4 regions of the Paenibacillus sp. FSL R10-2788 genome follow, and region 1 is predicted to be linked to each of the others. Evidence: riboswitches for the same ligand, from Rfam matches in the RefSeq annotation. Region 1 holds a riboswitch; each other region holds the start of a gene.

What was found. Region 1 has a riboswitch for cobalamin ahead of NSQ50_RS04430 (DUF4430 domain-containing protein). Riboswitches for the same ligand answer to the same signal wherever they lie in the genome.
Region 2: it holds a riboswitch for cobalamin, as region 1 does, so the genes downstream of both, metE (5-methyltetrahydropteroyltriglutamate--homocysteine S-methyltransferase) here and NSQ50_RS04430 (DUF4430 domain-containing protein) in region 1, are expected to answer to the same signal.
Region 3: it holds a riboswitch for cobalamin, as region 1 does, so the genes downstream of both, NSQ50_RS02370 (anaerobic ribonucleoside triphosphate reductase) here and NSQ50_RS04430 (DUF4430 domain-containing protein) in region 1, are expected to answer to the same signal.
Region 4: it holds a riboswitch for cobalamin, as region 1 does, so the genes downstream of both, NSQ50_RS03790 (S-layer homology domain-containing protein) here and NSQ50_RS04430 (DUF4430 domain-containing protein) in region 1, are expected to answer to the same signal.

What each region holds. Positions count from the first base shown of each region.
Region 1 is NZ_JBBOQA010000001.1:1,028,007-1,036,177, reverse strand. It holds gene NSQ50_RS04435 (methyl-accepting chemotaxis protein) at 12-1,718, opposite strand; gene NSQ50_RS04430 (DUF4430 domain-containing protein) at 1,919-4,483, opposite strand; cobalamin riboswitch at 4,654-4,856, opposite strand; gene NSQ50_RS04425 (GAP1-N2 domain-containing protein) at 4,984-7,980, opposite strand; gene NSQ50_RS04420 (hypothetical protein) at 7,977-8,171, opposite strand, start outside.
Region 2 is NZ_JBBOQA010000001.1:4,904,265-4,912,435, forward strand. It holds gene NSQ50_RS21885 (DUF4349 domain-containing protein) at 1-666, opposite strand, end outside; gene NSQ50_RS21890 (DUF1540 domain-containing protein) at 1,095-1,247, shown strand; gene metE (5-methyltetrahydropteroyltriglutamate--homocysteine S-methyltransferase) at 1,394-3,697, opposite strand; cobalamin riboswitch at 3,853-4,058, opposite strand; gene NSQ50_RS21900 (undecaprenyl-diphosphate phosphatase) at 4,158-5,018, opposite strand; gene NSQ50_RS21905 (DedA family protein) at 5,069-5,692, opposite strand; gene NSQ50_RS21910 (FtsX-like permease family protein) at 5,711-7,660, opposite strand; gene NSQ50_RS21915 (ABC transporter ATP-binding protein) at 7,635-8,171, opposite strand, start outside.
Region 3 is NZ_JBBOQA010000001.1:531,566-539,736, forward strand. It holds gene NSQ50_RS02355 (ribonucleotide-diphosphate reductase subunit beta) at 1-461, opposite strand, end outside; gene NSQ50_RS02360 (ribonucleoside-diphosphate reductase subunit alpha) at 747-3,080, opposite strand; gene nrdG (anaerobic ribonucleoside-triphosphate reductase activating protein) at 3,136-3,651, opposite strand; gene NSQ50_RS02370 (anaerobic ribonucleoside triphosphate reductase) at 3,648-5,633, opposite strand; cobalamin riboswitch at 5,876-6,110, opposite strand; gene NSQ50_RS02375 (MTH1187 family thiamine-binding protein) at 6,489-6,797, shown strand; tRNA gene NSQ50_RS02380 (tRNA-Thr) at 6,892-6,963, shown strand; gene NSQ50_RS02385 (undecaprenyl-diphosphate phosphatase) at 7,686-8,171, shown strand, end outside.
Region 4 is NZ_JBBOQA010000001.1:861,012-869,182, forward strand. It holds gene NSQ50_RS03765 (tetratricopeptide repeat protein) at 1-1,032, shown strand, start outside; gene arcC (carbamate kinase) at 1,069-2,019, shown strand; gene NSQ50_RS03775 (hypothetical protein) at 2,212-2,793, shown strand; gene NSQ50_RS03780 (transposase) at 2,859-3,107, shown strand; gene NSQ50_RS03785 (cellulase family glycosylhydrolase) at 3,178-4,899, opposite strand; cobalamin riboswitch at 5,242-5,442, shown strand; gene NSQ50_RS03790 (S-layer homology domain-containing protein) at 5,607-8,171, shown strand, end outside.

The DNA of each region.
Region 1 (8,171 bases):
ATTATGAAGCTCTATAGTTTGAAGCTGGACAATATTTTTTGCAGATCTTCTGCCAGCACCGCTAAATACTGAGCTGAAGCCGACATTTCCTCCATTGCGGATAGTTGCTCCTGACTCGCTGCACTTGTGTCCTGAACACCCTCCGCCCCTTTACTAGATATAACGTTGACCTGTTCCATAGCTGCTGCCACACCTTGTGATTCCATGGCTACATGAGCAACCGCTTCTCTAATTTCGGCTGTCTGTAAGGTAGCTTCTTTAATGGAAGTCTGAATCTCATGAAAAGCTTGAGATACCAGATGACTTTGAACTACGCCATTGGTGACTAGCTCAGTACCCAAAGCCATGGATTCTACTGCGCTTTCGGTTTGCTTTTGGATATGTGTAATAATATCTGTAACCCGCAAAGAACTATTTCTAGTTGCTTCCGCCAGATTACGAATTTCTCCAGCAACTACAGCAAATCCCCGTCCATGCTCACCGGCCCGTGCTGCTTCTATAGAAGCGTTGAGCGCAAGCAGATTCGTCTGTGTAGCAATACCGTTAATCGTTGTAATAATTGTATTAATCTCTTGTGACAATGTCCCCAGATTAGAAACAATCTCCTGACTCTGAGTTACACTGAGGTCAATTTCCTTCATCTGCACAATGATTTGGTCTACAGCCTCTACTCCACGATCCGATGAACCGGAAACTACGCCCATTAGATCCGACATTTCATAGCTGCTGCCCTCTACGGCTGCAATATCATTGGTCATTGCTTTTATGGAACGTGTTGTATTGTTAATGCTCTCTGTCTGTTCATCAAAACCCGCGGCAATCTCTCCAGAAGATACAGCGATCATTTGTGAAGCCAATGAGGTCTGCTCAGCGCTTGCACTCATCTCTTCCGATGAAGCTGACAGCAGCTCCGCACTCTCTGCAATCCCTTGCATCATCTTCCGCAAGCCCTGCAGCATATTGTTAAATGAACTGTTAATTTGGCCGATCTCATCCTTGGCAGTGTACGTTGCTATTACGGTCAAATCTCCATTTTCTGCCCGCTTCATTATTCCTTGCAGTTCTTTAAGGGGTTTTGTTATCAGTCGAATGATTGCAATACTAATCACGATACAAATCACACAGGCGAACGTAATCATTATGGTATTGTTTACCCGCATGCTTTTAGCGGTTGCCATGGAATCTGAATTGTGTTCATCAGCATCTTTAAGCAACGAATCACTAATTCCTTTAAGTAGGTTGATCATTTTTTCACGGGAATCGTTAAACTCGCCTGAAAATACTCGATAGGCCTCTTGATTATGATTACTATCAGCAATCTTTATAATGTTGTCCCGCTGTGCGCGATAATCTGGCAAAAAGGACTCATACTCTTTGATTTTACTTACAATAGCAGGATCATTATACTGAATCGCTTTCACCTTGTTCATAAGTTCATTGTTATCCTGAACCTTCACTTGGATACTCTCAGAAAGTTCTTTGTTTTTGCTGGCATCAACGCTAATCAAACGCTCCAAAAGATAGGATTCAATAGCCCGATTATTCGTACGCATCTGCCCCACGTAAGAAACAGGCAATAAATTTTCATTATATGTCTCATTTGTCTTTTCGGCCATTCGGGTCATCGTGATGATGCCTATGCCCCCTACAACATTCACCATGATTACAGCGAATACCAAAAGCAGCCCTATTTTGTATTTCACTTTCAAATTTTTCATCTACACTCCGCCTTCGCATTATCTTATGATCTATCTATTTTTATCGGTCGGAAGGGCTAAGAGTTTGATGATTTTTTGAATATTGTGTCGAATAAAAGTATATATTGTCATAAAACGACTTTCCTCCAAATATAAAAAGGGCGGGCACCCGATCCGTTAGTTACTCCGAATCCATGTACCCGCCTAATCAATCCTCTTCCTTATTCTCCAGAGGTATAGTACCAATATAAAGTATCACCGTTCTGCAAAATATAGCTGTCTGCACTTATGCTTGGATCAGCATCCCGGTTCGTTTTATACTTCCATCCGCTGCTTGGGCCTTCATCAAATTCAGCCAACCCGTCAATAGACTTCACGTAGATGCTTCCAGCGTTGCCGGATGATACTACCTTAGTGCCTAATTGACTGACTAGTAAGCTATAAGCCGTTTCGCCCTCTTTTAGAGCTACTGTTGTACTGGCTAGGATGGTTCCCTTCCGGCTATCTCCAATCACTGAAAGGGTAGCGGTAGCTTTAGCTGGAGCAATAACAGACGATCCAACAGTCAGAGACTGAGTATAACGCGCTACGCTCGGTACGCTGTCTTTAGCATAGCCGGTAACAGTCATTGTATAGCTATTTGCCGGGAGACCCCCATCAACAACAGCTACACCTTGTTCATTCGTGATTACCTTCTTATCACCAATCGAAACCTGCACACCTGCTGCTGGTGAGGTAACCGGATCAGAAGTGAAACTGTCCTGATTCCACACCCACTTTTTCTGAGAAACCTTTACGGTAAAAGCTTCATTAGCTTTTGGCTGCGTTGGGGAAAGCGCCACAGAATCTATAACCTGTGTATTTTCACCTGCATAATAGACAAGCACACGATCGGATTCCTGTAGTTCGAACGCATCCATACCCACACTTGGATATATCCACTCCCCGCCGCGTGATACTACGAAGCTCCACCATCCGTCGTAAGTACCTTGCGAAACTCCATGGATACCTGATACAAAGTTGCCATAAGACGATTTGGTGATATCTACTTTAAAATCATCGGTAGACCCTAGTTGCTGCAACGCTTCAAGAGCATTGGAGGCTTTTAAAGTCCCTTCACTAATCAATCCTTCCGGGCCTTCAACGGTAAGTGAAGCTGTTACATTCTTAGAAATTACCTTTATAGCTTTTGTATATTTAGCAACCGTTGGCGCTTTACCTTCGCGGTAGCCAGTTACAGTCAGTGTATAGTCACCTGCGGGCACATTTCCTGAGAATACGGCCTCACCTTTAGCATTCGTCGTTACCGTCTGAGCTCCAATTTGGACCTGAACACCCGCAGCTTTTGCAGTTACAGGAGAGGAAGTGTTCGTAGCAGCGTCCCATTTCCACGTCTTACTAGTTACAATGACGTTAAAAGAATCGCCCTCTTTAAGATTTGCTTTGGAAAGGGTAACGGAATCCACAAGTTTAGTGTCATCTCCGGCATAATAAACCAGTACCTGATCTGAATCTTTAAGTACAAAATCACTCATGCCTACATCGGGATTAATCCATTTTCCGTCACGTGATACAACATACATCCATCCGTCATAACCACCAAAGCTTCCAGCAGCAATACTTCCGATGCCAGTCACATAACTGCCCGAAGGATTCGTGATCGGCAAGTTCGTTTGAAGCGCCAGCTTCTCTAACGCTCCAAGTGCGTTGCCAGCATAGGCGTACCCTTGTGCCAACGTGGCCCGTGGTCCCTCAATCGTTACAGGAGCGTAGATGAGTGAGCTCTGAACGGAGGATTTGGAAAAATCGTATAGCTTACTGTTGCTTCCTTTATACAGCAAATTATACGCAACCAGCGCCTGAAGTCCTTGCTCTGTCGCCAGAACATTACTGCTTCCACCACGGCTATGGGTGAAGCTACCATCAGCTAGACGATAGCTAAGCAGGTTCTCCATTAGATCCACTTTGTTTTTGGTGTATTCTAATCCACTAGGATCAACTCCGAAGGATGTGAGTCCAAGGATTGCTTGTGCGCTACTTTCAGCACTGTCACCGTAACCCCCATGGCTATCTTGAGCTGCAGATAACCAAGCTACGGCTTGTAGCCCTGCTAAGTAGGCTTCAGGATTATTTTTATGTGCCGCCAGAGCCGTCAAGGTTATCGCTGTCATATCAGACTCACTTGCGCCCGAGGTTAATGCAAAGCCCCCATCCGGATTCTGTTTGGAGAGAATCTCCGTAAGGAGCTTATCCGCCGTCCATTTCGCGTCACTTGGGATATTATATTTACCAGAATCCAGCGCAAGTAAGGCATATACCGGATTATTTAGCGTCTGTTCACTGAGCTTGCTGTTATTATAAATTTTCTCAATCAGATTATAGCCAGGAGTCGTTCCGTTACCAGCAAAGCTAGTAGGATCTGCACCAATCGCTCTCACTGCGAGCACGATTCGAGCATAATCGGTTACATTGGCGAAATTGCCAGCTGCATCCTTTACTTTTTTCTCAAGCTCTGAATGGTAACTGGCTGGCAGCTTATATCCTGCTTGCGCTAATCCAATAGCTTGCCAATCCGATTGCACGCCACCTTTCAAGAGATATTCTGCAGCCGCATAAGTCGCATCCGCAACATTAATCCGCTCCGCAGCAGTTGCTTCCAGACCGGAGCCAGCGCTCGCTTCTGCAAATATTTGTCCTGCCGGAGCAAGAGATGTTCCTAGAATTGAAATGACCATGAATAAGGCCAGCCCAAGTGCTACAAACTTGGAAGACATGATTTTCTTCATTGTTTAACCTCTTTCTGTATAAGAATGGGTACTGCTGGGAATAAGACGCATAACATAAAGACCGCCCCTTTGGAGGGCGGTCAGGGAAGATTACAAATCGAGGCTCCGGCGCTTGCTTCCTGCCGATAGTCCATCTGTATATGTTCCACATTCTTACCCCACGAAGAATAGAAACGCTCACAAAAAAGGCAGGTCTCCTGGCTAATGCTTCATCGCTGTTCTTCACCTTCCCACCCTACCTTCAGGGCAGTGGCTTATAGAAGAAACGCTCCGCACATACAGTGGCGGGACCACGCCGGACTCATGCACCGGACTTCCCTTTTAAGCAGACGACTAGATTGATAGAGTCTGCACCTTTTCCAGTATGTAGTATCTTATTTTGACATCCATAATCATATCTATTAATACATAGCATGTCTATAGAAAAGCTTAGTATGGGCAGCAAAAAAATGAACAGCAATACACCACCTGCCGGTAGGTATTGCTGTTCAGAAAGCTTGTTATTCGGCTGTTCCTTCCGGACTTGCAGTTGGGGAGGGTTCAGCACTTGAATCAGAAGCTGGTGGAAAATTAGGGTCGGGATCTACGATCAATGTAAATCTTCCGGCCTTGATCATACTTTTCTCTAGAATTGTCGCTCCAGGCTCCAATGTAACCTCAACCTGATAGGATGGTTGTTCACCTTCAGTCACAGCTGTTGCGGAAGGCAACCCAGTGCTGTCCTCAGTATCAGAGGAAGGCGTAGGAGACGGAGAAGCATCAGCTACTGCGTTAGGAGCATCTGCACCTTCTGCTGTTCCTCCAGTAGTGCCAGCGGCATCTGAATCGTCAGCGGCGTTTCCCTCATCCGTCCCATCCGTTGACGGCACTGGACAAGTGCCATTCGTAGCAGCGACCTTAAAGCTTTTATCTATCTCTGTAGACGAAGACATTAAACTAATCTCAGTCGGTTGAAACTGCACACAGTCATCTGCACTTGCGAAGGTGAACACCAATATGCTGCTCCCCTTATCTCCTTCGTCGCTCTGATCCTTCAAGTATACTGAAGCCGGAGGCAGCTCATTACCTGCACTCTGAACAGGGGTCGGCTCAGGGCTTGTCCCCGGCAGAGCCGTCTTCGTATCATCCGGGCGTAACATACTGAATACGATAATTGCAATAATCACCAGAATACCCGTAATGGAGCCGGAGATTAAGAGTCGAAATCGGCTGCGGCTGATCCAGCGCGCCAGCGGGGAAGCCAGTTGGGAGCGGGCTTCATTGTACACATTTTGCAGAGCAGGCCGAGCTGCCGCGACATAGTTCTTTCGGAATTCCCGATTCTTGAACGCTTCACGATCACTGCTCAGGAAATACTTCAGAATCGCCTTACGGTAACCCGGTTGCAGCTTTTTATTCGAAACCGTAAATAAAGGATTGCCTTGCGACCAAGCAAAAAACCGATAGATGATTTCTTTGTCGGAACCGGATTTACGCTTTAACAGCTCCAGAAGCGCATCGTAATCCAGCGGACCCCCTTCACGCTGAGTTGTATAGTAAAAGGCTAGCGGAAGCCGTTCAAAGGGTTCCAGAACACGCGCCTCTTTTAGCAAACGACGACCCAGTAGCTGCACATCGTCTAGTTCCTGCGGAGACAATCCTGTAAAAATCTCTTCATTCGGCTTCTCTTCACCAAACCAGCGGTAAGCTGCACGCAGCGCATTCTCTTTCTGCTTGCTAATCCTATCCAGTGGCGGCTGCCAATCGACAACATTACCATACCGTAAAAAAACTACCTCCAGAAGCTCCTCCTGCGTCATATCGGAAAGCGATAAGCGGTTCAGTAAGAATCTATCTGCTGAAGCAGCAAGATCCTGCATTAGGGAGAGTGCCTTAGGAGCAACTCCTGTTCCTTTGCGGCGATCTTTTTCTGCCTTATCTACAATTTCATGAATTTCCGCTACAGAAGCCACCGGATCATGTTCCAGCTGGAGCTTTTCAAGCAAATAATCCTTCACAGCATTTTGAGCAAAAGACTGCTCTAACGCCACTGGCAGGAACCGCCCCCAATGGAGTACAAAGCTCAGTATATCCGCAGATCTGGACGCCGCAGCTAGTCTTGATTCCATATAAGGCTCAAGTAGCTGCTTACGGAAATATGTTTCAGACATCACGCGCTGGAAGTAGGCTGCACTTAACTCATCATTACTCTCAATGATCCCGTAAGCGGCACTCAAGATATCCTTGCGGCCCGCTTCCACACTATGAAGCATCCCATTGATGAAATAATCCACGATTCTGACCCTGTAATTGTGATCCTTAAGTACAAAATACTCCTTAAAACATTCCATAATCGCCGGATCTGGCACATTCCTTTGCCGAATCAGATCAAATTCCCGGTCGAACCGTTCTAAGAAAATATCGTTCAAGCGGATTCTAGAATGAATTGCACCGTCTGGTTTAAGGTAAGAGAGCAAACCACTTAGCACCGCACTCTTATTCTCCGTATATAAATGCTCGTTCCCTTGCTCAATCTCATAAAATATAGCCAGCTCATTATAGAAAGCAAGGGATAGCTTATGCTCAGGACTCTCTCCACGCAGAATCTGATCGGCGAAGCTTACAAAGTCGTTAATATCTCCTGGATTCAGCAGTAACAGCTTCCACACCAAATCAGCATAAGGCTGGCGGGACTCACCAAAATCGACATTTCCCATCCGTCTGGAAGCCAAATCGAAGGTATAATCCTTCTCAATACTGCGATCACCGGGACGCAGCGAACCTTTTTCCACAAAGCTAAGATGTATATATTTACGGCTTTTCGGTTCATTCGCATACGTAATCACGCCTAATCTACGGCGGAATTCATACGGCAGCACGCTATACAGAATTTCTGTAAGCTCCACCGCCCGCGCGGACAACTCCGTGATAGGTACGTTTAGAGCCACGTAGATTTTTTTCTTACCTGCTACAGAGAGCATCACAGCTTGCAATAACGCCTTGAATATCCCTTCATCAATCCCTAACAAGCGTAAGCCTGCGATTGGGTCAGGGCTGCGGTCTGTGCGAACAACTGGAATAGAGGGCAGCTCCGGCAAAGTTCCACCAAGCTCTCCAGTATAACTCTCTGCAAAATCAGCATGCAGCCAGTCCCCATAGCTCTGGACAATTTCTTCGGAACGTGAAGCAGGAACTACATAGTTATGTGCAAAAAAGGCGCTTCGTTGGCCTGTGAAATCGGCCGCTTGATAACGACTAAGCCCAATAACTGTATCCCCGTTCTCGGCATGAAATAGGTGCAGCGCACCAGGATATGCAGCCTCATCCTTCTCCCCACGCGCGGTCAACTCCGCAGGAGCATCGTAGAGGCAGAAGGGATGAAGGATTTTTTTCACAAAATTATTGTCTAGACTATCTGATTTCGCTACCGTATCGAAGCCTTCTGTGGAACGAAACACTCCGCGACGTTCGCGGGTATACATCTGTTGGGCGATTGTTGACCCTGAGAAACCATTCACGGGCCGTCGCTCCCCTCAATATACTTCAGCTTATGCAGCAGCCAAATAAAAGGCTCGTCTACACGAATCGGGCTTACTACACCCTCAATCTTTTGATTCACAGGATTGCTGCCCAACGCAGATACTGCAAAATAACCCGTATTCGCGAAATAAACATCCATCGTATCTTTAAAGGGTCTGTCCACCTTACC
Region 2 (8,171 bases), 3.9 Mb from region 1:
AAAGGCGACCAGATCACTTGATTTCGTTGCTTTTTTCATAAACTCAGTATATTGAGCTTCCATTAACTGCTTTGCCTTCAGACGCGACTCTAGATCAATATACTCCTCCGAGACATCCTGACCTTGAATGCTGCGCTGTAGCGATTCGTGTTTTACTTTTTCCAAATTATTCAGAAAAGGAGAGAATCCGGAGGCTGGCACCTTAAGGATAAACGTCCCCCCTTGCTCATATTGCGACATGTTCTCGTTAAACTCTATAATATATCCTTTAGCCATCGTTACCATGTTTCGAATTTCAGTCTGAGCTTTACCGTAGTCTTCTACTTCCATAGTCAGATTGGCATGATAGATAAGCTTCTTGTTCAATCCTTCCACGACATCACTGCCCGTAAATCCCGCGTTTGCTTGATCCGTGTTCTCTGATGTCAAACCTTTTTCAACTGGGGCTTCGTTGCCTCCCGCTGCTGTCTCAGCCTCTGCTGAGGTGTTCTTATCCGCTAATGTAGCTTTTGAAGATTGCTCAGTTGTTGCTGCAGCAGAATTACTCGTATTTCCGCCGTCACTAGCTAATTTGTCAGCTGCCGAATTGTTATCACCCGAGCCACAACCTGCCAATACCACCGCAAGAATTAATAAACATAAGTAATGCAGACCCCATTTGCGCATTCTCATTCCTCCAAAAATGTAGTGGTAATCCCTAGCATTGTAACGTTACGGAATGTCATGTTCTATACAGATCTCTTCCGTCTCTCATTTCTTTGACGCCCCAAAACTTGGAAGGTTGCACTGGAATATGGAATTTCGGTAAATTTCTTTTGGTTTTTCTTGTTGAAATACACAAAAAGCCGCATTTCTGCGACTCTTATTGGACATATTTTTTATATGGGAGGGGTCCCGAAAGTTAAAGAACTCATTTGCTTACAAACTCATTATTTGGTACAATTACCACGTCTAACCTAGTAAAAAAATCCAAATACCCTCTATTCATAATGAATGAGGGCGTGACACGGCTTTGCTGAGACAAGCTCCACCTTGCTGAACAGAGCCGTTCTTTGAATGATACTGTCAATTACTAAAAGGGGAGGTGAACCCTCATGGCAAAAGACGTAGTTTGTGAAGTTAACTCCTGCACCCACTGGGCAGAAGAGAACAAATGCAGCGCTGAATCGATCTTCGTAGCTTTCCACAGCTCCCAAGAACCAAAACGCGCAGAAGAAACAGATTGCAAAACTTTCGAAAGTAAATAAGTAAATGCCTAAAGGGACCCTCCACGGTTCCTTCTTTTTCTTTTTCATTCTAACAAGATTGAGAATTATTATCAAGTAGCTGATTACAAAAAAATAATTGAACTAAAAAGCCAGGGTAAATTACCCTGGCTCTAATTTATTTAAGTCTATTTAGAAGCAATAACCCCTGTCTTTTCCCTCGCAATAGCAGCAGCTCTTACCATGTTACGTAGTGCATCCTCTGTCTCCTGCCAGCCCCGCGTTTTCAGACCGCAATCCGGATTAATCCAGAACTGTTCAGGGTCAAGCACCCGCAGCGCACGATCGATATTCGCAGTCATTTCTTCGACAGCTGGAACCCGCGGGCTATGGATGTCGTACACTCCAAGACCGATTCCTTTATCATAGGCCTGCTCCTCAAAGCTGATAATCAGCTCACCATGGCTACGTGAAGTCTCAATGGAGATTACATCAGCATCCATAGCCGATATTGAATCGATCATGTCATTAAATTCGCTATAGCACATATGCGTATGAATTTGTGTCGTAGCCTTCACATGGTTCGTGGCAACACGGAACGACTTCACTGCCCAGTTCAGGTAATGCTCACGGTCTTCTGCCTTTAGCGGAAGTCCTTCACGAATAGCCGGCTCATCCACTTGAATCATTTCGATGCCTGCATCTTCCAACGCTTTTACCTCATGGCGAAGGGCAAGAGCAATTTGATTGGCTACCTCTTCCCGGCTGAGATCATCACGTACAAATGACCAATTGAGGATAGTAACAGGGCCCGTCAACATTCCTTTAACCGGAAGCTTCGTCAACGATTGTGCATAGACGCTTTCTTTAACAGTCATAGGCTGTATAAATGCAATATCCGCGTAGATCACCGGCGGCTTAACGCAACGGGAACCGTAGGATTGAACCCAGCCATTACTAGTAAACAAGTATCCATCCAGCTTTTCTCCGAAAAACTCCACCATATCTGTACGCTCGAACTCGCCGTGGACCAGAACATCCAGACCTAGCTTTTCTTGGAAGGTAATTGCATCCGCGATCTGCTCACGAACAAATCCATCATAACGCTCCTGATTCCAGACCCCTTTACGCCATTTCAATCTCGCCTGGCGCACTTCGACTGTCTGCGGAAAGCTACCAATTGTAGTGGTTGGCAGAAGTGGAAGCTGCCATTTCTCTTGCTGCACCTTTAAGCGCTCAGCAAAAGGCAGACTGCGTTGGTCTGGTAGAGCTGCAAGTGCAAGCACTTGCTCCGCCACATCCTTACGGCCACGCTCAGGTAGTGCGCGGAACGCTGCAATAGCTTCACGACTAGCGGCCAGCGCTGCTTGAGAAGCTTCTCCTTTATCTGCGACGGCTGCTCCGAGCAGACTAAGCTCTTTAAGCTTCTCATCGGCAAAGGCTAACGCATTCTTAACTGTCGCCTTCAGCTTCACTTCACCTTGAACGGTGACTGGGACATGCAGCAGGCTGCAAGAAGGCTGAAGAATAAGACGATCAAGCGGTACATGAACGCTGAGCTTTTCTACCAGTTGCAGCTTAGCGTCTAAATCGGAACGCCAAATGTTCCGTCCATCAATAATTCCGGCACCCAGCCATTTGTCCTTCGGCCAGCCAAGACGTTCGATGGAAGCCAGATTCGTTCCACCATCGTGCACAAAGTCAAGACCCAAGCCTTGAACAGGCAGCTCTAGCAGTGCCTCCAGCGGCTCAGCAGCTTCAAAATACGTCTGTAAAATAATATTCAAGCCCGGCACGGAGCCGGCAATGTCTGTGTATATCGAGTTAAGCAGTGTTAATTCTTCTTTACTTATGCCTGTAACAATCGCTGGCTCATCGATTTGTACCCAGCTTACCCCTTCTTGCTTCAGTTCCTGTAGCAGTTGAACATAGACTGGAACAAAACGTGCAGCAATCTTGGCGATATCTGCCGCTGCGTAACCTTTGGACAGCTTAAGGAAGGTATACAGACCTAAAAGTACCGGTTTACCTTCAATCCCTGCCTGCGATTTAGCAAAACGATAAGCCGCTAGAGGTTTGTTTTCAGTCAGGCGTGGTGTTTGTGTGCCGATCTCTGGAACGATATAGTGATAGTTCGTATTGAACCATTTGGTCATCTCGCAGGCAGTAGCCTCAGCATTACCACGGGCCATTGCAAAATAAAGATCAAGCCCGATGTCGCCGCCATCATACGCATACCGTGGAGGTACGATTCCAAACATAACAGCCGCATCCAACACATGATCATAAAATGTAAAATCATTTACCGGAATAAGCTCAATTCCTGCTTCTTGCTGGGTCTTCAAATGCTGCAGCTGGATTGCTGCCATTTCGGAGCGGAATTGCTCCTCATTTATTTTCCCCTGCCAGAATGCCTCCAGTGCCTTTTTCCATTCGCGGTTCTTTCCGATTCTCGGATATCCAAGATTGCTTACTTTTACCTTATTCGTCATTTCGATACACTCCCTCTTCAATCTCTTATTTCAAACTCCAAAACTACTTGCTTTCCTATAAAAAAGAGCGCCCTTCCCTAAAAAAGTCAAAGGGAAAGACGCCCATGATATACCCATGGTTAACGTCTAACACCTCCCTATCTTCCGTAGGTGAAGCAGTGCTGTTGAAACAGGCAGGTCTCCTGGCTAGCGGCGTCAACATCTTGAGCAGTCTTCCCAGCAGTAGTAAATTGCCAGTGACCTCTGTTGCTCGAGATTCTTCCGTTACAGTGGCGGGACCGCATCGGCTTCGAACCGAATTTCCCTATTAAGCCTACCGAATTACTATTTTCCGGTCAGCACCTGTCTCCGATATCATTCATCATTTGAGTGTCTTAATCTGATGTCATCATACGTGAAAGCCCCAGCAATCTGCAATAGATTACTGGGGCTTCTGTTATATCGATTCCTTATAACGGACTTAGAAAAATACGAAATATACTACAGCAGCAAGAATTATACGGTATATAGCAAACGGTAAGAGCTTGATACGATTGATCAGTTTTAAGAAGAAACGCATCGATAACAGCGCAAATAGGAAGGCACTAATAAAGCCTGCAATAAAAAACGGCAGCGCGTCCATGGTGAAATATTGCCAGTTCTTCATCAGTGACAACAGACTGGCACCTGCCATGATGGGTACTGCCATAATAAACGTAAAATCAGCAGCGGCACGATGGCTCATCCCGAGGATTACGCCACCAGAAATCGTCGAGCCCGAGCGTGAAAATCCAGGCCATAACGAAAAACACTGTACAAGACCTACACCAAGTGCCTGTTTGTATGTAATCTGATCTACACTCTCAGTTCTGATCTTCTTCGGCCCAAACAGATCCGCAATAATCATTAATATAGCCCCGATCACTAGACCAATTAACACCGTTGAGGTAGAGAATAAATGCTCATCAATATAATCATTAAACAGAACACCTAACACACCTGCAGGCACTAACCCTACCAGAACCTGTGTCAGCTTGAGGTGCCCGCCCTGCTCTAACTGCGGTAGCTTCTCTGTTACAGGGTCCAACTGCTTACGGCTGAAACGCCTTAAGCCCAACAGATCAATGAATCGATTTCTAAAAATCACAACAACCGCTAATATAGAACCCAGTTGAATAACTATTTTGAAGGTATTTGCCGTATATTGTCCAAATAACTCCTGTGATTTCAGCCACATATCATCAACAATAATCATATGACCCGTGGAGGATACTGGAGCAAATTCGGTTAAACCTTCAACAAGCCCCAAAATAATGGCTTTAATAATCGTTAATAGCTCCATGTGTTTCCCTCCTTTTTAATAGTCATTTCTATTATCAGTCCTCCACCCGCTTAGCCCTCAGTGTTCATTCTCCGGCTGCGTTTGCGGAAGTACAGAAACCCAAGAATAACTAATCCGCCAGCAATTAGTACATAGACCACATTGGAGTACACATCCATGTACATGGCAATGTCTTCCCAGGATTCGCCCAAAGCCGCGCCAATAAGCACAAGCAGCAAATTCCATCCCAATGTGCCAATCGTTGTGAAGATCATAAATACTCCAAATTTCATACCTGACATTCCCGCCGGAATCGAAATCAGACTGCGGACCAGCGGAACCATCCGACAAAACAATACAGTCCAATAGCCATATTTATCAAACCAGGCGTCAGCCTTGTGGATATCTTTTTTAGTAACGCGAATTAGACCCCCCCAGCGTTCAACCAGTTTCTCTAACCGGCTCACATCCAATAATCGGCCAATATAATAGAGAATTACTGCACCCAGTAGTGATCCAGCAGTGGCAGCAATGATTACACCAGGGATCGTTAAGCTCGTCGTAGTGGTCATAAATCCTCCAAAGGGCAGGATCACTTCTGAAGGAATTGGTGGAAATATATTTTCAAAGGCCAGCATCAGAAAAATACCGAAGTAACCAAACTGCTCCATAAAATCTGTAATCCATGCTTGCATTCTTGTTACCCCCATTTCTCATATCAAGTTCTTCTTCAGGTTGCGTAAATAGCGGCTGCGAATAAAAAAGAAGTATAGTCCTTGAACAGCCAAATATCCGAGTAACACCGCGCCTGTCTCCGTTGCGATAGATAAGTAGAACAACCGTTGAAGCGCAATAAAGGCAAACACACTGTGTAAAATAGCTATTCCGACCGGCACAAAAAACAATAGAGCGAGCTGAATTGTGACTATTCGATTGAGTTCTTTATCCGTAAGCCCCATCTTGGACAAAGTGGAATATTGATTGCGATCATGATCAAGATCGGTATATAACCGGAAGTAAAGAAAGCTGCCTGCCGCGATAAAAAAGACAGTACCCACCAGCAATGAAGCAAAAAGCATTGTGTTATACAATGTTTTCTGAAGTTCAAACAGCGTGCCGCTGATCACAATCGCATACGGAGAATCACTTTCATAGGACTGTTTGCCTTTATGGGCAAGATCATCTGCGATACCTACCGTCTGTGGAAAATCCTCTACATAAAAACCTGTATAAAGATCCGTCTGCACGGGATCAATAGCGCTGTAGAGCTCATCACTGATCACGACACCACTAAAATCCCCGCCATCTCTACCATCCAGCTCCGGCAATAAATATTCAGCAATGGGGACTTGCGCGGTATAACCTATTTCTTTAATGGCAAGTCCTTGCTGCAAGGAATAGACCGCTTTTACTCTGCCTTCTGTTAAACTGCGATCCCGCTGTGAACCAATCATCACCAGACCTTCGTTGCCCACCAGAGCACGCTCAGCCGTTGTGAAACCTGCACGCTGCAGGGCGAGATTATAATCACTAAAAGCAATCAAGGGAAGGCGTAAAGTGCGATCGGGTCCAGTCTGAGCTTCGACCTCAGCATATTTAATCGGGATACTAAGCGCTTCATAAGGGAGTCCGTGCGTCTTGAGCTCTTCCTTAATTTCGTTCAGATGCTGATCAAAGGGTTCATCCGCCTGATTTCCTTTAGCTACATAACCCACTGCTGCAGGATAATCCAATTTCAGCTCTCTGGAAAGTGTATGTATCGATGCAAATACCCCTACTGAAGTGAAGGAGACTGCGGATACAATCGTCACCATAAAAAACATTCGGCCATTCTCTTTCCAGCGGTAGGACAAGCCCGATAAAGTGATGATATTCGTACGATGCCAATACAAGCGCCGAATGTCCTTAAGCAGCTTAACCACACAAATACTTAGCTGGGTATAAAAGAGATACGTCCCGATAACCGTAATTGCAACGACCGGAAACATGACTTTCTCTACGGAAGCAGCTTTTGCAGTAGCCGCCAAATAATAACCACTAATCAGCAATACAGCAGTAATAATAGATAATACAAAGGATACTTTGGGTTCTTCTTCTGCCTTACGCTCTCCCTGAAACAGACGCATCAGTGACTCATTGCCGATAAAAACAAAGGTGCAAAGCGATATCAGAAAAAACAATAACACGAAGCTGCAGATCGTAAGCACAAGTGCCTGCCATGGGAGATGAAAGGTTAACAGGGGAATTCCCAAAAAAGTGGATCCGATCATCAGAAATAATTTGCCCAGAAGTAACCCGAGAAGGGTACCCGTCAGGATGGCAGAGGTGCCGATCATCATATTTTCCAGAAAAACCATGGTGTTTAGCTGTCTCTTCGTCATTCCATGCATCAATAAAATTCCGAACTCCATCTTCCGCGACTGCAGGAAGGATCCAACGGATACGAGCACGAACAAAGAACAAAAGACATAAATAATTGCCTCTGCCACCATCATCGTATGAGCCGCCGTACTATAAATTAAGCTCTTTGAAATATCCGGATGGTAAATAAACAAAGCGCACACGAAAAAGATCATCACCGAAAAAGCACTGACGACAAAATAAGCGGCATATTTGCGTTTATTACGTGTTACATTCCTATAAGCGAATTGCCGAAAGGTCATGGCTGGTTCCCCCAAGCAGAGACAACATATCAATAATACTTTGGAAGAAAGCGCCTCTATTACTGCCTTTGTACATTTCACTATAGAAACGTCCGTCTTTAATAAAGATGACCCGGTTGCAAAAGCTTGCAGCCACTGCGTCATGCGTGACCATCAGCACCGTAGCTCCTTCTTCCTTATTCACCTCTGTCAACATATTCATGACTTCCCCTGAGGCTTTGGAATCCAGATTGCCTGTGGGCTCATCCGCCAAAATTAACGCTGGACGATGAATCATCGCCCGGGCGATAGCCGCCCGCTGCATTTGTCCGCCTGAGACCTCATACGTGCGCTTCTTCAGTAAATGTTCGATACCAAGCAAGGTAGTGACCTCTTTTAGCCTGCTCTCCATCTCTGGGACACGGGCACCTGCAAGCGTTAAAGGTAATACGATGTTCTCCTCTACAGTGAGCGTATCCAGTAGATTAAAATGCTGAAAGACGAAGCCTAGCTCATGACGGCGAAAAAGTGC
Region 3 (8,171 bases), 500 kb from region 1:
AACTGATTGCGTTCCAGCAGGACAGGGTCTTTTTTCCAATATTCAAAAATTTCCTTCTGCTCACTCTCCGACACGATAGAGGATAGAACATAGGAATAGGATTGGTTATGCACCACTTCTTGCTGCCCGATAATAGCGGAGATAGCTTCCAAAGAGGAATCGGTGAAATAACGCTTCACGTCGCTCACGAACATCGTCTGCATCGAATCCAGCACAGCGAGTAGGGAGATATTAATCTTAAATACGCGTTGTTCCTCGGCATCCAGCATCGGGAATTGTTGCGCATCCTTGGACATTGGAATTTCATCCGCGATCCAGTGATTAAGCAGCAGCACCTTATACAGCTTGTACATATGAGGCATGCGAATATCGTTCCAGTTCAGAATACCTGAGCATTCACCGTCGATAATTCGTGTGGATTGATTAGGTGCTTCAGTATTAAAAATCTTTTGTAATTGCATTTCTTATCCCTCCATTTTTTGCGCGGGTAATCTTTCTTTGGTGTCTTGTTCATAGAAAGACGGTGATGGAGTAACGGAGAGGAAGTTTGGAGCTGTAGGAGCGTCAGCGTTCGCCCGAAAGCTTTCCGTAGGAAAGCTCGCATCGAAAGCATATGCTGTCATCGGATGTCATCCGCTAATAGCGGTAAAGATCAAGACCTCTGATGACAACAGCGGCCGGAAGCCCAAACATTCCTCGCAGTTACGAAATTCATCATCGTTTTTCTATTCAGGGCACTAAGATAATTAGCTAGCGCAAGATTCACACTCTTCTATAGTCAAAGCACGGCTACGCACATAATAAGTTGATTTCAAGCCGCCCTTCCAGGCATTCAGATGCAGTTCCAGGAACTCGGTAGCCTTGATGTCAGGACGGACATACAGGTTGAAGCTTTGGCCTTGATCGACGTGACGCTGGCGAGCAGAAGCCATGCGGATCGACCAGTTTTGGTCAATCGTAAATGCTGTCTTATAGTACCAGATCGTTTTGTCGGACAGATCCGGTGCTGGGTTAGCAATCTTATAAGTTGTTTTTTCTTCATAGGAAAGCAGTTCATACAGCGGATCAATGCTGGCGGTGGAGCCGGCAATAATCGATGTAGATCCATTCGGCGCAATGGCGAACATCCAAGCGTTACGTACGCCGTCCTTAGCTACTTCTTCTTGCAGCTCGCGCCATTGCTCAGTCGTTACATATTTACCTTCTTGCTCACCGCTAACATAACCGCGGGAAGTGAAGTATGCGCCAGTCTCCCAATCGGATCCAGCAAATTTCGGATAACGGCCTTTTTCACGGGCAAGCTCCATGCTCGAACGAACCAACAGGTAGTTGATATGTTCATATAAATGATTGTTATATTCTACGGCTTCATCGGATTCCCAACGAATGCCCTTGAGTGCCAATAGGTGATGCAGGCCGAATGTGCCGAGACCTACTGCGCGGTACTGGCTGTTCGTGTATTGTGCCTGCAGAACTTCAATATTATTAATGTCGATTACGTTATCAAGCATACGAACTTGGATCGGAACAAGTCTTTCTAATACGCCAGCTGGAATCGCCCGTGCTAAGTGAATCGAATTCAGGTTGCAGACTACGAAGTCGCCAGGGATTTTGGAAATAACGATACGGGTCTGGCCATCTTTAGTTACTAATTCTTCTTGCTCAATAACTGTTGCAGACTGATTCTGCATAATTTCTGTACACAGGTTGGAGGAGAAAACCATACCTTGATGACGGTTTGGGTTAGTCCGGTTCACGGTATCGCGGTAGAACATGTACGGTGTACCTGTTTCTAGCTGTGATTTCATAATCCGTTTCATGATGTCGATCGCAGGAACAGTGATCCGGGATAATTCCAGGTTCGCTGTAGCTTCAGCATATTTTTCACGGAAAGTACCTTTGCCAAGCTCTTCATCGTAGAAATCTTCCAATCCTAGTGGACGGCCATTTTTATCTGTCCAGCCCATGACCTTTTTCACCTCATGAGGGCAGAAGAGGTTCCAATGGCTGCGCGATTCTACAGCTTCCATGAACAGGTCAGGCAGGGAGACGCCATGGAACACGTCATGTGCACGCATGCGCTCGTCACCGTTGTTCAGCTTAAGATCGAGGAAAGCGAGAATATCTTTATGGAATACATCAAGATAAACAGCTACAGCACCTTTACGTGTGCCCAACTGGTCTACGCTGACTGCTGTATTGTTCAACTGGCGAATCCAAGGGATTACGCCGGAGCTTGTGTTCTTGTGGCCACGGATATCCGAACCACGTGCCCGTACTTTTCCAAGGTAAACGCCGATGCCGCCACCCATTTTGCTTAGACGTGCTACGTCTGTATTGGAGTCAAAGATACCCTCTAGGGAATCGTCTACAGTATCAATAAAGCAGCTGGATAGTTGTCCAGCGACCTTTTTGCCGGCATTGGACATTGTAGGTGTAGCAGCAGTCATGTAGATGTTGCTCATAGCCCAATAAGCTTCTTTTACAAGCTCAAGACGTTTCTCAGCTGGCTCACGGTGCATCAGGTACATGGCAATAATCATATAACGTTCTTGTGGAAGCTCCATCACACGGCCGTCAAAATCATGCGCCAAATAACGGTCGGATAGCGTAAGCAGACCGATATAGTCAAACAAAAGGTCGCGTGTATAATCGATACACCCACCTAGTTCGATAATTTGTTCTTTGGTGTAATGACTTAGAAGTTCTTCGCGATAGATTCCTTTTTTCACGAGATCCGTAATTAGTGGATACAATTCACCGTAAGGCTCTTCTGGATAAGCTTTGTAGCGGCGATGAACGGCAGCTTTTTTATAAAGGGTTGTCAGAAGGGCGCGGGCAGCTGCGAACTTCCAGGTAGGCTCTTCTTTTGTTACAAGCTCTAGAGCGCTCATGGTGAAGGCGTTGCTGATTTCTTCTCCGCTTACCGAGTCACGACGCAGTTTGGAATTCACTCCACGCAGCAAAGTTTCTTTATTTAGTTGATCGAGACCTTCCAGAATACGGTCAGCGTAGACGGAAAGACGGTTCTCATCAAAAGCCAGTTGGCGATTATCCGGTTTTACTACGAATTGCGGCATGGTTAGTTCATCCCTTCTTATTTCAAATTAATTTTCAATATCAAAAATTGATATATTATAGCGCAGCAGGCTGCCACAGAAAGACCTCCGAGCCGTTCATGCTGGCCGGAATGTCGATAATGCGTTGGTTGGAGCTTCCCCGGTAGAGAAGCGTAGTATCTTTCAGTTCTTCTACAAATCTTCCATCTATTAACACCTGACACTGCTTAAGTAGATCCCATTCCGGCGTACCGGGAAGGGCTGTAAGTTCTTCGTACGTATAACCACTGTAAATCCAGATTGAGAAGCCTGGCAGTACAGCGCGAAGCTCATGAATGAACCCCAGCAACTCTTCTGCTGAGAAAAAAGGATCGCCGCCTGCCAGTGTCAGACCATCCAGCAAAGGGTTAGCGGCGATTTCTGCAATAATTTCATGTTGTCGTTCTAAGGTGAAGACTTCTCCATATTTAAAGTTCCATGTCTCGGGATTAAAACATCCCGGGCAACGATGGCGGCAGCCGCTGAGAAAGAGGACGGCCCGCATGCCCTCTCCCTCGTTAATCGACTCCGGATAGTAACCGCAAATATTCATAGATGCTTAACGCGATCCCGTACTTCAGCTTGTTTGGCGGCATTAAAGCGGGTCTGATAGTCGCCGGTTAAATAACCTGTAACTCTGCGCAAACGGCGGATGTGCACGTCATTCTCATGTGCGTTGCAGGAAGGACAGTTTGTCCCAATTACGCCTTCGTATCCACAGCTGGAGCAGCGGTCAATCGGATGGTTAATGCTGAAATAGCTGACCTGTTGTTCGAGCGCATATTTAATAATTTTGATAAAAGCCGATGGGTTGTTGCGTGCATTGCCGTTTAATTCGACATAAGAAATAGCCCCGGCATTGCAATATTCATGGAAAGGAGCTTCCAAGCTGATCTTCTGAGCAGCACCCAGATCGAAGTATACAGGGATGTGAAAAGAGTTCGTATAATATTCACGGTCAGTTACGCCCGGAATGGAACCCAGTACCTTGCGGTCAACTTTTGTGAATTTACCGGACAAACCTTCTGCTGGAGTTGCGAACAGAGTGATGTTGAGATCCAGTTCCTCACTTTTCCGATCGCAATAGTCCCGCATATGACGCACAATAGCCAGCGCCTTGGCATGAACTTCCATATCCTCGCCATGGTGTTTGCCGTACATAGCTTTCATACATTCCGCCATACCGATGAAGCCAAGAGACAGACTGCCATGCTTTAGCAGATCGCCTACAGTGTCATCAGGTGCAAGATGCTCGCCGCCTTCCCAGACGCCTTCTCGCATCATGAAATCGGAAGCTTTAGCTTTTTGTGCGGTTTGAATGTGGAACCGATGAAGAAGTCCTTCCAGCGCAATATCCATATAATGATTTAGATCTTCATAGAAGCCAGCTTCGTCTGCGACGGTACGTCTGCCTGTTACTGTGCCGTGTGCCAGACCTAGCCGAACCAGATTCAGTGTATTAAAGGAAAGGTTGCCCTTTCCAGAGCAATGATTACGACCAAAACGGTCACCGAGCACTCGGGTTCGGCAGCCCATTGTAGCGAACTCCGTATCAGGATCACTTGGATCATAATACTGCAAGTTGAGCGGAGCGTCCAGATTAGCGAAGTTTGGATATAGTCTGCGCGCAGAACATTCAGCCGCTTTTAGGAACAGTTCATAGTTAGGATCGCCTTGTTGTTGATTGATTCCTTGCTTGCATTTGAAGATTTGAATCGGGAACACTGGTGTTTCTCCGCTGCCAAGTCCGTTCATAGTTGCTGTTAGCAGAGAACTGATCACAAGCTGACCTTCTGGTGAAGTACAAGTACCGTAGTTGATGCTGGTAAACGGTATTTGTCCACCGGATCGGCTGGACATGGTATTCAGATTATGTACCATACTTTCAGCCGCTTGCAGGGTTTCGATTTCGGTTTCCTTTAGTGCAAAACGGAACGCTCTTGGATATAACTCCGCCAGATCGGTCCGGCTCATCGTAATCTCGCCCAAAGATTCATCAGCTTGTCCTTCTTCAAAATAATCCAGACCCTTGCGGAACAGCTTGGCGAAGGATTTGGTTACATAAGGTGCCAGATCATAGTCGAGTTTATTGGCGGATACACCACCATATTGAGCATTTTGCTGGGATTGGAAAATAATCGCTACCAGAGACATAGCAGTCATTATTGAGTTCGGAGGACGAACGCTGCCGTTGCCGGTATTGAAACCTTCACGGAGAAGTTTATCAAACGGGATAAAAATACAGTTCGTCGTTCCAATCGCGTATTGATCCAGATCATGCACATAGACGACATTGTCATCAATAGCCTGCACTAGCTGCGGCGGCATCGTAAAATTGCGGGCGTACCATTTTGAATATTCACTGCCGAACTTGCTCATTTTACCGGAGAAACTCTCTCCATTCAAATTGGCATTCTCGCGCAATAGGTCCATATCCCGACTGTCGATAATATCCCGGCCTAAATCAATGAGCTCTTCTAAAAGAACTTCCCGTGCATTTTCTACTCCATTAAATTGTCTCTCCAACAACGTCATTGTACAGCTCTCCTCTCAGTATAAAAGAAAAACATCTATCATCAAATCCATATATCCATAGGAAGTTGGACTACCATAAGCAGTCGTATATTTGTTCTGATTACATAAAAAAAGCATCCCCTACCCGAGGATGGCAGAAAATGCCCGATGCGTTATGTAAATATCCACACGGATATTTGCAGAGGTCTCTACGTAGATGACCGCATGCGGACACCATCCCTGTTCCTCGCAGGCATCAATAGTTGGTGTCGTCGAAACAGGTAGGTCTCCTGGCTTCCGTGGGATCTCTCGGCGCCTTCCCAAGGGTGTTCCTAACCCTCAGTGGCATCTGCCGGGAGATGTGGATTCTCAAGCTTCCCAGAAGCTTAAGAAGGCCATCCGGTTACAGTGGCGGGACCGCAGCGGATTCTCACCGCGCTTCCCTATTAAGCTCTAAATCCGGTTAAGGATCAAAGCGCCTGTCTCCACTATATTTTGTTGTCGTTAGATAAAAATAACCCAAGATGTTGTGTTTGTAAACAGTTTTTTAGAAAACCCGCGCGGGGAGCGGGTTCTTTAAAAGTACTCCACAAATGATCCACAGGCTGTCCATAAGTAATCCACAATTGATCCACAGGGAGATTCGAAATGATTCATAAATTGTCCGAAAAGATGCCACAAAGAGTCCATAAATATAGTGCAGATGACCCTAGAATTTGCGCATGAGAAAATACTCTTAGCCCAAAGTCATATTTTGGAGTAATCAGAAGAAATAGAAGAGATAAGGGAGGATAATCTTGCTTAGTTTGTGACAGAGCGGTGGAATTGTTACAATGGAAGAAGATGGGTACTATAAAATTTCGAGGAGGTATTCTCATGCCTATTGCTGAAGTTACAGTTATTCCAATTGGAACAGGCAGTACCAGTCTTAGCAGCTATGTTGCGGATATGCAGCGGGTGCTGAAGACAGTAGAAGGGATTACATATGAACTTACGTCCATGGGGACGATCATCGAAGGGCCTCTGCAACGCATTTTTGCCGCGGTAGAAGCTTTGCATGAGTCTCCTTTTGCCGCAGGTGCAGAACGTGTCTCTACCTCACTTAAAATAGACGACCGCCGCGATAAACCCTCCACTAGCCGTGGAAAGTTAGAGTCTGTGGAGCGTAAGCTACAGGTGGATTAGCAGTTTAGGAGGGCGGAAAACAGGGAGAAATAGGCTTGCGTTTCTGGCTGAAAGTTGTATAATATTTTTTGTTTGACAGAAAAATCAGCTTTAAGCTGGTGTAGCTCAGGGGTAGAGCAACGCACTCGTAATGCGTAGGCCGGGGGTTCAATTCCCTTCACCAGCATCCCAAAAAACCATATGTGGCGCGGATTTCCGAGGGTTCGGGACCGCGTCATTTTTCATTAAATCCCCTGGCTTCTAACATTCTTCTAAAAGATAAGACATGGCGAAATAGCTAATGAAAACGGTATGACTAGTGGTCACTGTCGAGCAGATGGAAGGCGTGTCGCAAGCTGACAGCAATCAGAATGAAGGATGGTGGAGGAGGAGCAGCATAAGCTGCTTTTTTCTTGCGGGGGCAGATCGGTTAGATGGTAATTACTATAAAAATAAAAAAGACACCACAAGGTGTCTTAGTACAGATACTTTTCGCTCGAATTTCACGAGCTCGTCAGTGAACTGAGTTCATAAGCAAGACTGGCTACGGCTAACAGATGAAGAGATAAAGTAATATCAATGTTAAAATGTGCGGTAATATTAATTTTCATAGATAACCACGCTCCTAAAGTATAAATACACATAAAGAAAACTTTATAAAGCGCTTGGCCTGCCATCATCAGTGCCAGGTAGCCATCCTGTACAGACGCCTTAGCGTTTCGACAGTAACATTATACTTAATATTTTGTGTTTTGCAAACCAAAGCCCCCTTAAGACTGAAATAATGAGCAATGTGACAATTATGTCATTCTGAATTGAATATTGTTAGGTTAATCGATGGGGAAGTTTACGTGTCTCCCTTATACTGGAAATTAAATGATTTTATTTCCGAAAGGGGACAATCCACTGATGACTGACGTAATTAAAGCAATAATACTTGGCATAATAGAGGGCTTAACTGAATTTTTACCAGTATCATCTACTGGACACCTTATTTTAGCAGGCGATTTGCTTAGCTTTGAGGGAGATGCTGCAATAACTTTTAAAATTGTTATTCAGTTGGGTGCAGTGATGGCAGTTCTAATTCTTTATTGGAAAAGGTATTTGGAAATTGGGGTTAATATGATTAGAATGGATTTTTCCAAAAGCAAAGGATTAAATGTCATTCATATGATTTTGGCTATGTTACCAGCATTAATCCTATATCTTCTCTTCAAGGACACAATAAAAAGCCAATTATTTGGCCCAACCCCTGTTTTGATCGGTCTAGTTGTTGGTGGCGTGTTGATGATCATTGCAGCGCGAAATAGGCGGACTGAAACCGCTGATACTATCGATGGGATTAATTATAAACAGGCTTTCGGAATTGGTCTGTTCCAATGCTTGGCGTTATGG
Region 4 (8,171 bases), 170 kb from region 1:
GCCGGTGCCAATGGATTTCATGAGATTCTGTCTTTAACTCTTGCCGCAGGTGCGGATACAACCAGTGTAAATCGTTTTGGGGGAACTACACTGCTTCCCTCCAGCGAGAAGGGGTATCTAAGAACTGTTCAGAAATGCTTGGAAGCAGGTGTTGCAGTTAACCATATGAACAATCTGGGATGGTCTGCCTTGCTGGAGGCAGTAATTCTCGGGAATGGTGGCCGTTTATACTCCGATATTATTCAGTTGTTGGTGGATGCTGGAGCGGATGTTCATTTGCCGGATCGTGACGGGAAATCATCGTTGCAGCATGCAGAAGAGCTGGGTCAGGAGAGGGTCATCCGTATTCTCAATAAAGAAAAGCTAACGATTCATCCAAGTATTCAAAGCGCTCAAGAGCTAGCTCGGGCAGAGGATTTCCGGAAAGCAAGTTTGGTTATGGAACATGCAATGCAAGTGGACAGTAATAATTCAGATTTCTATTACTATAAAGGATACTTCTTAGGGGAACTCGGGAGATATGACGAAGCTCTGGCAGCCTATCAACAGGCACTTACTATTGATCCGGATGACCTTGATTTCTATTTCTATACCGCAAATGCCTACCGAATGATGAAGCGATCCGAGCAAGCATTAGCAGAGTATGACAAAGCGATAGAACGCGATCCTGGCGAAAGCTTCTTCCGCTATCATAAATCCAATTATTTAAGAGAGTTGGGCAGGCATGAGGAAGCGGTCAAAGTTATGGATCAGCTCCTGGAACAGCAGCCTGCCCGGTATGATTTCTCATTCCATAAGGCGAACAGCTTGAGATCACTTGGCCGGCATCAAGAGGCAGTTGAGGCGATTGAGAACGCAATTGCTAACGATCCGAGCAATCCTTTATATCATCATCATAAGGCTCAGTCACTTGGTTTACTTGGTGATCATGAAATGGCCATTCAAGAAATAGATATTGCTATCAGCTATAATCCTGCCAATCCGGATTTTCACTCCGCGAAGGAACAATTTCAGCTGGCCCTTAAACGCTAATCAATGAGGATCAACTGATCCGTCAGGAGGAATGGAATGAGTAAATTTATAGTTGTAGCCATTGGCGGTAATTCATTGGTGAAAGACAATGGCCGCGATTCTATAGAGGATCAATCTGAGGCAGTACGTGAAATTGCTGTCAATATCGCTGATCTGGTGCAAGCAGGCAACGATGTGGTGGTTACTCACGGCAACGGTCCACAGGTTGGATTCGAGCTGAGACGAAGCGAGGTGGCTTCGGAAGTCACTGGAATGGATGTTACTCCGCTGGTCAATTGCGTGGCGGGCACGCAAGGGGGCATAGGTTATTTAATTCAGCAGGCCTTAACAAATGAATTCATTCACCGCAGATTAGACAAAAAGGTTGCCACAGTCATTACTCAGGTCGAGGTTAGCAAAAATGATCCGAATTTTCAGTCTCCCTCGAAACCAGTGGGCTCCTTCTTCACGCTTGAGCAAGCAGAGGAGATGAAGCGTGCCAAGCCAGATTGGGTCATCATTGAGGATTCAGGTCGTGGTTACCGCCGTGTTGTTCCATCGCCTAAGCCGATTGATATCGTTGAAAAAGACGTCATTAAATCACTCATTGAGACGGGTTATGTGGTGATCGCTGTTGGCGGAGGCGGGATTCCTGTGATCAAAACCGAAAATAATACCTACGAAGGTATCGATGCGGTCATTGACAAAGATTTTGCTACAAGTCTGTTGGCCGAACAGATCGATGCAGAATCGCTGATTATTACAACAGGAGTTCCTCAGGTATGTGTAAATTTCGGTACGCCTGAGCAGAAGGCTCTTGAAGAAGTTACAGCGGCAGAAATGATGGTATATGCGGAGCAGGGTCATTTTCCTGCTGGAAGTATGCAGCCTAAAATTGAAGCAAGTCTTAGCTTTTTGAAAAAGGAGGGACGTAGAGTTATCATTACTAATCCGGAAAATATGAAAGCTGCGATGAGTCAACAGGCTGGCACACATATTGTAAATTAATATGATCTTATTTATCTCATCATTTCATGGAGACCGCCACTGATCTAAATCAGGGCGGTTTTTTGACATGTTCATGAATTGTTACTCAACTGCTGCTTTCAGATGGCCATATTCTGGTGAATAAAAGGAAGATAAGAGGTAAAACTATGTCCACTATATAAAAAAGAATACATTAAAATGCGGGGGTAAAAGATGAGATCGAATAAAGGAACAACACAACGTTTTACCAGGGCTACAATTCTTTGTTGTATTTGTGCATGTACGGTATTGTTAAGTGGATGCACTAAAGCAGCGGATGAGACTCAAGTGGCTACTCCAACGGCTCAAGTAGAAACCACAGCACCTTCTGCAGAAGCTACTACACCTGCGCCTACGAATAACGCAACAGAACAACCCATGACATCTGCGTCACCCGGTTCAAATACTGGGGAACTTCCAGAGGGAGTGAGCATTCAGAGAGTTATCAAGGATGTTTCGTTAAAAGATAGCTATCATAAAAAGGTTGAACTGTTAAGCGACGGTGGCAAGCGGGTTACCATTACAGATCAGAATCAAAAGATTGTTTTGCAGCAGATTGAATATGACGGAAGGATCACTGCGGTTAAGGATAAACAGATTACCGTTCAAGTGGAGGGTGGTAAAGAGCAAACCTTAACGATTCCTGATCATATAGTCATTGAAGATGAAGACAAGCTCGGATTAAATAATGGCGTTGAAATCGAGTGGACGGTAAATGCAGACGGACAAATCGAAAGCGTGGAACTGGACGATTAAAAATTTACCGAGGTGACTGGATGAAATTTCTAATCGTACTTGGTAGTATTATTGTTCCCATTGTCATGCTGATGTTACAAGGTAAATCGATAAAGTGGCGTATGGTATTCAATGTTGCTTCGGTCTTAAGTGCGATTATCTTTGGAAATATTTCCGCTTTGGCGATTTACGAAATATTAAGGGATCATGCTGTATTTATGACCTCGATCCATGCGATATTTTTAAATCCAATGTTTCTTATTACCGGAGCCTATCTTGGCGTTTATTTAATTTATCGGTTGATGATAATTTCGTATGACGAGGTTAATATGTGATGGGTACAATACAAATAGGGGTGTTCCCGCGTAGGGACACCCCTATTTGTGTTGTTAACAGGACGGATGCTTAAGAGGACTTTCCTACAACGTTTGCTCCGCTCTTCGTGATCTTGTAGGTGATGATATCCCCATTCCAGAAGTGGAATTTTAGGATAACCTCGCCGTCTTTAACATCTTTAAAGAACGCGGGAAGCAGCTTGATTTCTTTAGTGTTATAAGAAGGTGAGAAGGTATTGCCGAATTCCTTAAATGGAGTCCAGTCCTGCGGACCTGCATTGCCACCAGCGGTATATACAGCTTCCATTGTGGCAAGCTGGTTACCATTAAAGGTGGTCGGAATGGCAAAGGATTCAGTCGTGCCTTTTGCATCGCTTAATTTAGCTGTGTCATACACAATCACCTTAAGTCTCCACGCAACACCCTTGTTGAATTTCAGAGTCAGCACGGCATTTTCACCGTATTTTTGGGAAGCTGTGAGCTTTTTGAGTTGGCTGGCTTTGAGGATGAGCTCCTCACCATTTAATGTGTAATCTTTACCTTTGGTCAGATATTTTCCGTTGGCACTAATGGTGGTTAGCTTATTGCCGTTCAGGTTTAGCTTAACCTTGGTATCTTTGATTTGTGCACCTTTTTTTAGGTAGACCAAATCGCTTTCGGTGCTGGAGGAACGCTCCTTCAGACCAGACATTAATACATTGTGGAGTTCAGGATCAGACCACTTATAAGTTTTACGGTTGAAATGCTGCCCGTTATCCCAGAGCATGGAAGTCATTTTCTTTTCTTTCAAATAATAAGTCAGATACTCGAAGAATTTAAGCTTCTCGCCCTGTTCAATCACACCCGTGTCTTTATCGAAACCTAATAAACCAAATTCGCCGACGATGACAGGGATGCCTTTAGCTACAAATGTATTGTAAACGTTATCAAAAGTTTGAGTGATATCGTTTTTTGTATCTTTTTCAAATGTGGTGTAGCCGGCAATGTTCACACTAAAAGGCCAGAAGCCATAGAAGTGAACGGTCGCAATAATATTCGGATCGTTTAGAGCCGTAATCGTCTTATAGAGATGATCCATTCTTGTTTGTGTAGGTGAAGACTCTAATGAAGGCAATACAAGTGGGCGGAGGTCGTTTTTCCCACCGGATTTCCGCACGATCTGATAGAAGGAGTTATTGAGTTCAGTAAGCATTTGCTCCATTTTTGCTTCGTCTGTGCTTCCACCATCGGTGAACCGAGGTTCATTTATGCTCTCGAACATCAGCTTATCGGATTTGTCCTTAAAGCGATCGGCAATTTGAGTCCAGGCTGCATTATAACGCGCCAGCGTTTCATCGTGTTTTTCTTCCATATGGCTTACCCATAGCCAGGAATCATGATGGACATTAATCATGACATAAAGCTTGGCGTCCAGTGCCCAGCCGACAACTTCTTCCACACGGTCGAGGTAGGCTTTTTCTAGGGTATAGTCTGGTGCCGCACCCATGTGAGTATCCCAGGTCACAGGAATCCGAATACTTTTATAGCCTTGAGCGGCGATCTTTTTAATAAGTTCTTGGGTCACACGAGGATTGCCCCAGGAGGTTTCGTCCTCACCTGTAGCATCTAAAGTATTACCGAGGTTCCATCCGGGCTGCATTTCGTCTACATAGGATTGGATCTTACTCTTTGGCGCTGCCTTAGCTTGTTGCTCATCCTTAGTTGCAGCTGCAGCCATGGATGAGAACAGAGAGAGCAGAAGAGCGGTGACAAGTGTCAATGATAAGAAGGATTTCTGGATTCGCGTAGTCATTGAATTCTCCTTTGTGAGATAAATTTAGGATGCTTGGACCTGGCTTTGACGCTGTACTTGGTGGTTAGATGAACACGAACACCTCCAATGTTATTTTTGTAAACGCTTTCTGAATATACCCTAACATAGAATTCACTCAGCGAGTACCTTACTAATTTGTGGCAAATTCATATAAGAATTAGTGATTTAAATTAATTTTCCCCACAGTTGGATAAAGAAATTATTTAAATATCCCTACTCGTAGAAATTGGTTATTCAATAGGATTATCTCTAGCTGCCCGTTATACAAAAAAGAAATATAACATGACAAAAGCATATATATTAGATATGATGAAGCATGAAAATTTAAAATTAGAAATAGGTGCCAACTATGAATGTTGCGGAAGTACAATCATAGAGTGGTTAAATGGAAAGCGGGTGTGAATCCCGCGCGGTCCCGCCGCTGTGAAAGAGGAGTCCTTGCAAAATGCCACTGGGAAACTGGGAAGGCAGCAAGGGTGATGATACTTGAGCCAGAATATCTGCCTTTTTCTGTTACACCATCAAACTCTACGATCGATAGAGAGGTGCTTGAATAGTGTTTGCCAGCTAGTATTGTGGTTCACTATCTTAACCTCTTGACGTTTATGTTGAGTGGTTTTTTTGTGGTTATAAGAAAGTTTATTCTGTTTTTTTATCATAGGTATGAAGGGAAGGGTTATGGAAAAATGAAGAAAAATAAGTTTTTAGCGTGGTTACTCATTGTAGCTGTATTTATTACGACATTCTCTACAAGTGTTATCCCGGCTCAAGCAAATGGAGCAAGCTCTACTCTTAAAGGGTACGTAACTGTAGCCGTAGAGAAATTCACCGTAGGCCAAGGGTATATTAAGGAACCTATTAAAGTTCCGATTTATGAAGGCGATAATGGCGCATCTTTAATAACACGTGCGCTAGGAGATGGGAATTATAGATATTTAGGAAATATAGATAGTGGTTTTTATTTATCAGAAGTTAAAGATAGTGGCAGAAGCGAAGTCAATATTCCACAATATATTTTAGATATGATTTCAGCTGATGGGAATACAGTCGGCACTAAAGCAGACCCAGAGTGGTTAAGTCAGTTTGACTATACTTCCATGTCGGGTTGGATGTATGCAGTAAATAATGTGTTTCCTCCGTTTGGGATGACCGATTATAAGCCTCAAGACGGTGATATCATTCGAACTCAGTTCACCACTTATGGCTATGGTTCTGATCTTGGCGGCTGGGGAGAAATCCCAGTTCAACTTGCCAATAAGGATGCTTTAACTGCGGAAATCGCCGAGATTAACAGTGACCCTAATAAAGAAACTATTTTGGACAGACCAGTAGTACAATCGGCAGTTTATCAAGCCTATTCCGTGCTCGAAAATATGGCAAGCTCTCAAATAAGTGTAGATCATGCGCTTGTAGGGCTTAACCATGCATTAGATATAGAACCCCCTGTTATTACTGTAAGTGGCATACAAGATAAACAGGAAGTATCTAATAAAGATATAAGCTTCAAAGTAGCTGTCACAGACAATGTATATAGTGACATCATTCCAGAAGTGAAGTTGAATGGTGTTACTTTATCACCTGCGAATGGGGAGTACAAAGCTTCTCTGAATTCAGGCAGTAATGCAATTACTGTAACGGCTCTTGACGGAGCTGGAAACAAAACAAATGTAACTTATCAAGTTACTTACAAACTGGAAACTACAGTTGCCGTCAAACAACAGTTAGATAAAAGCCTTGCCTATATTCTAAACACTGTAAAGAATCCGTCGTTTGGTACAGGTAGTGGAGAATGGTCGATTCTATCTTTAGCACGGGCGAACTATACAGTGCCTAACGGTTATTACGATCTTTATTACAACAATGTAGCAACAAAAATAGCATCGATCATTAAAGAGGATGGAAAACTCGACGCCAATAAAAGCACAGAGAATTCCAGAGCGATTCTAGGGCTTACCTCTATCGGAAAAGATATCACAAATGTTGCGGGATATGATCTGAGAAAAGCACTCGCTGATTATCAATATATCCAAAAGCAAGGCAATAATGGTCCGATTTTTGCTCTGATTGCGCTAGATAGCCATAACTATGAGATCCCTGTAGTTGATGGAGTTACAGAACAGACCACAAGAGAAAAACTAGTTCAGTACATTTTAGATAAAGAGGTTAAAAAAGGTACAGCAGAAGCTGGTGGCTGGGCATTAGGCGTAACCAAAGCCGATGTCGATATGACTGCGATGGCGATGCAAGCTCTTGCACCTTATTATGCAACCCGAGATGATGTAAAAGCCGCCGTGGATCGGGCCATCCAATGGCTGTCCGATAACCAAAACAATCAAGGCGGATTTACAAGCTGGGGAAGCACTAGCAGCGAAAGTATCTCACAGGTAATTGTGGCCTTAACTGGTGTAGGCGTAGATCCGCACACTGACACTAGATTTGTTAAAAGTGGAAATTCGCTTATTGATGCATTGCTTAGCTTTGCTGCACCTGAGGGTGGATTTAAGCATATCCTCACAGGCAAAGTAGACAATATGGCAACGGACCAAGGTACGTATGCACTTGTGTCTTATGATCGTCTGATCAATCATAGCAGCCGTCTCTTTGATATGAATGATGTGCAATTAGAACAACCTACTACTGTTGTAGCCAAACAACAATTAAATAAAAGCCTTGCCTATATTCTAAACACTGTAAAGAATCCGTCGTTTGGTACAGGTAGTGGAGAATGGTCGATCCTTTCTCTGGCACGGGCGAACTATACAGTACCTAACGGTTATTACGATCTTTATTACAACAATGTAGCAACGAAAATAGCATCGATCATTAAAGAGGATGGAAAACTCGACGCCAATAAAAGCACAGAGAATTCCAGAGCGATTCTAGGACTTACCTCTATCGGAAAAGATATCACAAATGTTGCGGGATATGATCTGAGAAAAGCACTCGCTGATTATCAATATATCCAAAAGCAAGGCAATAATGGTCCGATTTTTGCTCTGATTGCGCTAGATAGCCATAACTATGAGATCCCTGTAGTTGATGGAGTTACAGAACAGACCACAAGAGAAAAACTAGTTCAGTATATTTTAGATAAAGAGGTTAAAAAAGGTACAGCAGAAGCTGGTGGCTGGGCATTAGGCGTAACCAAAGCCGATATCGATATGACTGCGATGGCGATGCAAGCTCTTGCACCTTATTATGCAACCCGAGATGATGTAAAAGCTGCCGTGGATCGGGCCATCCAATGGCTG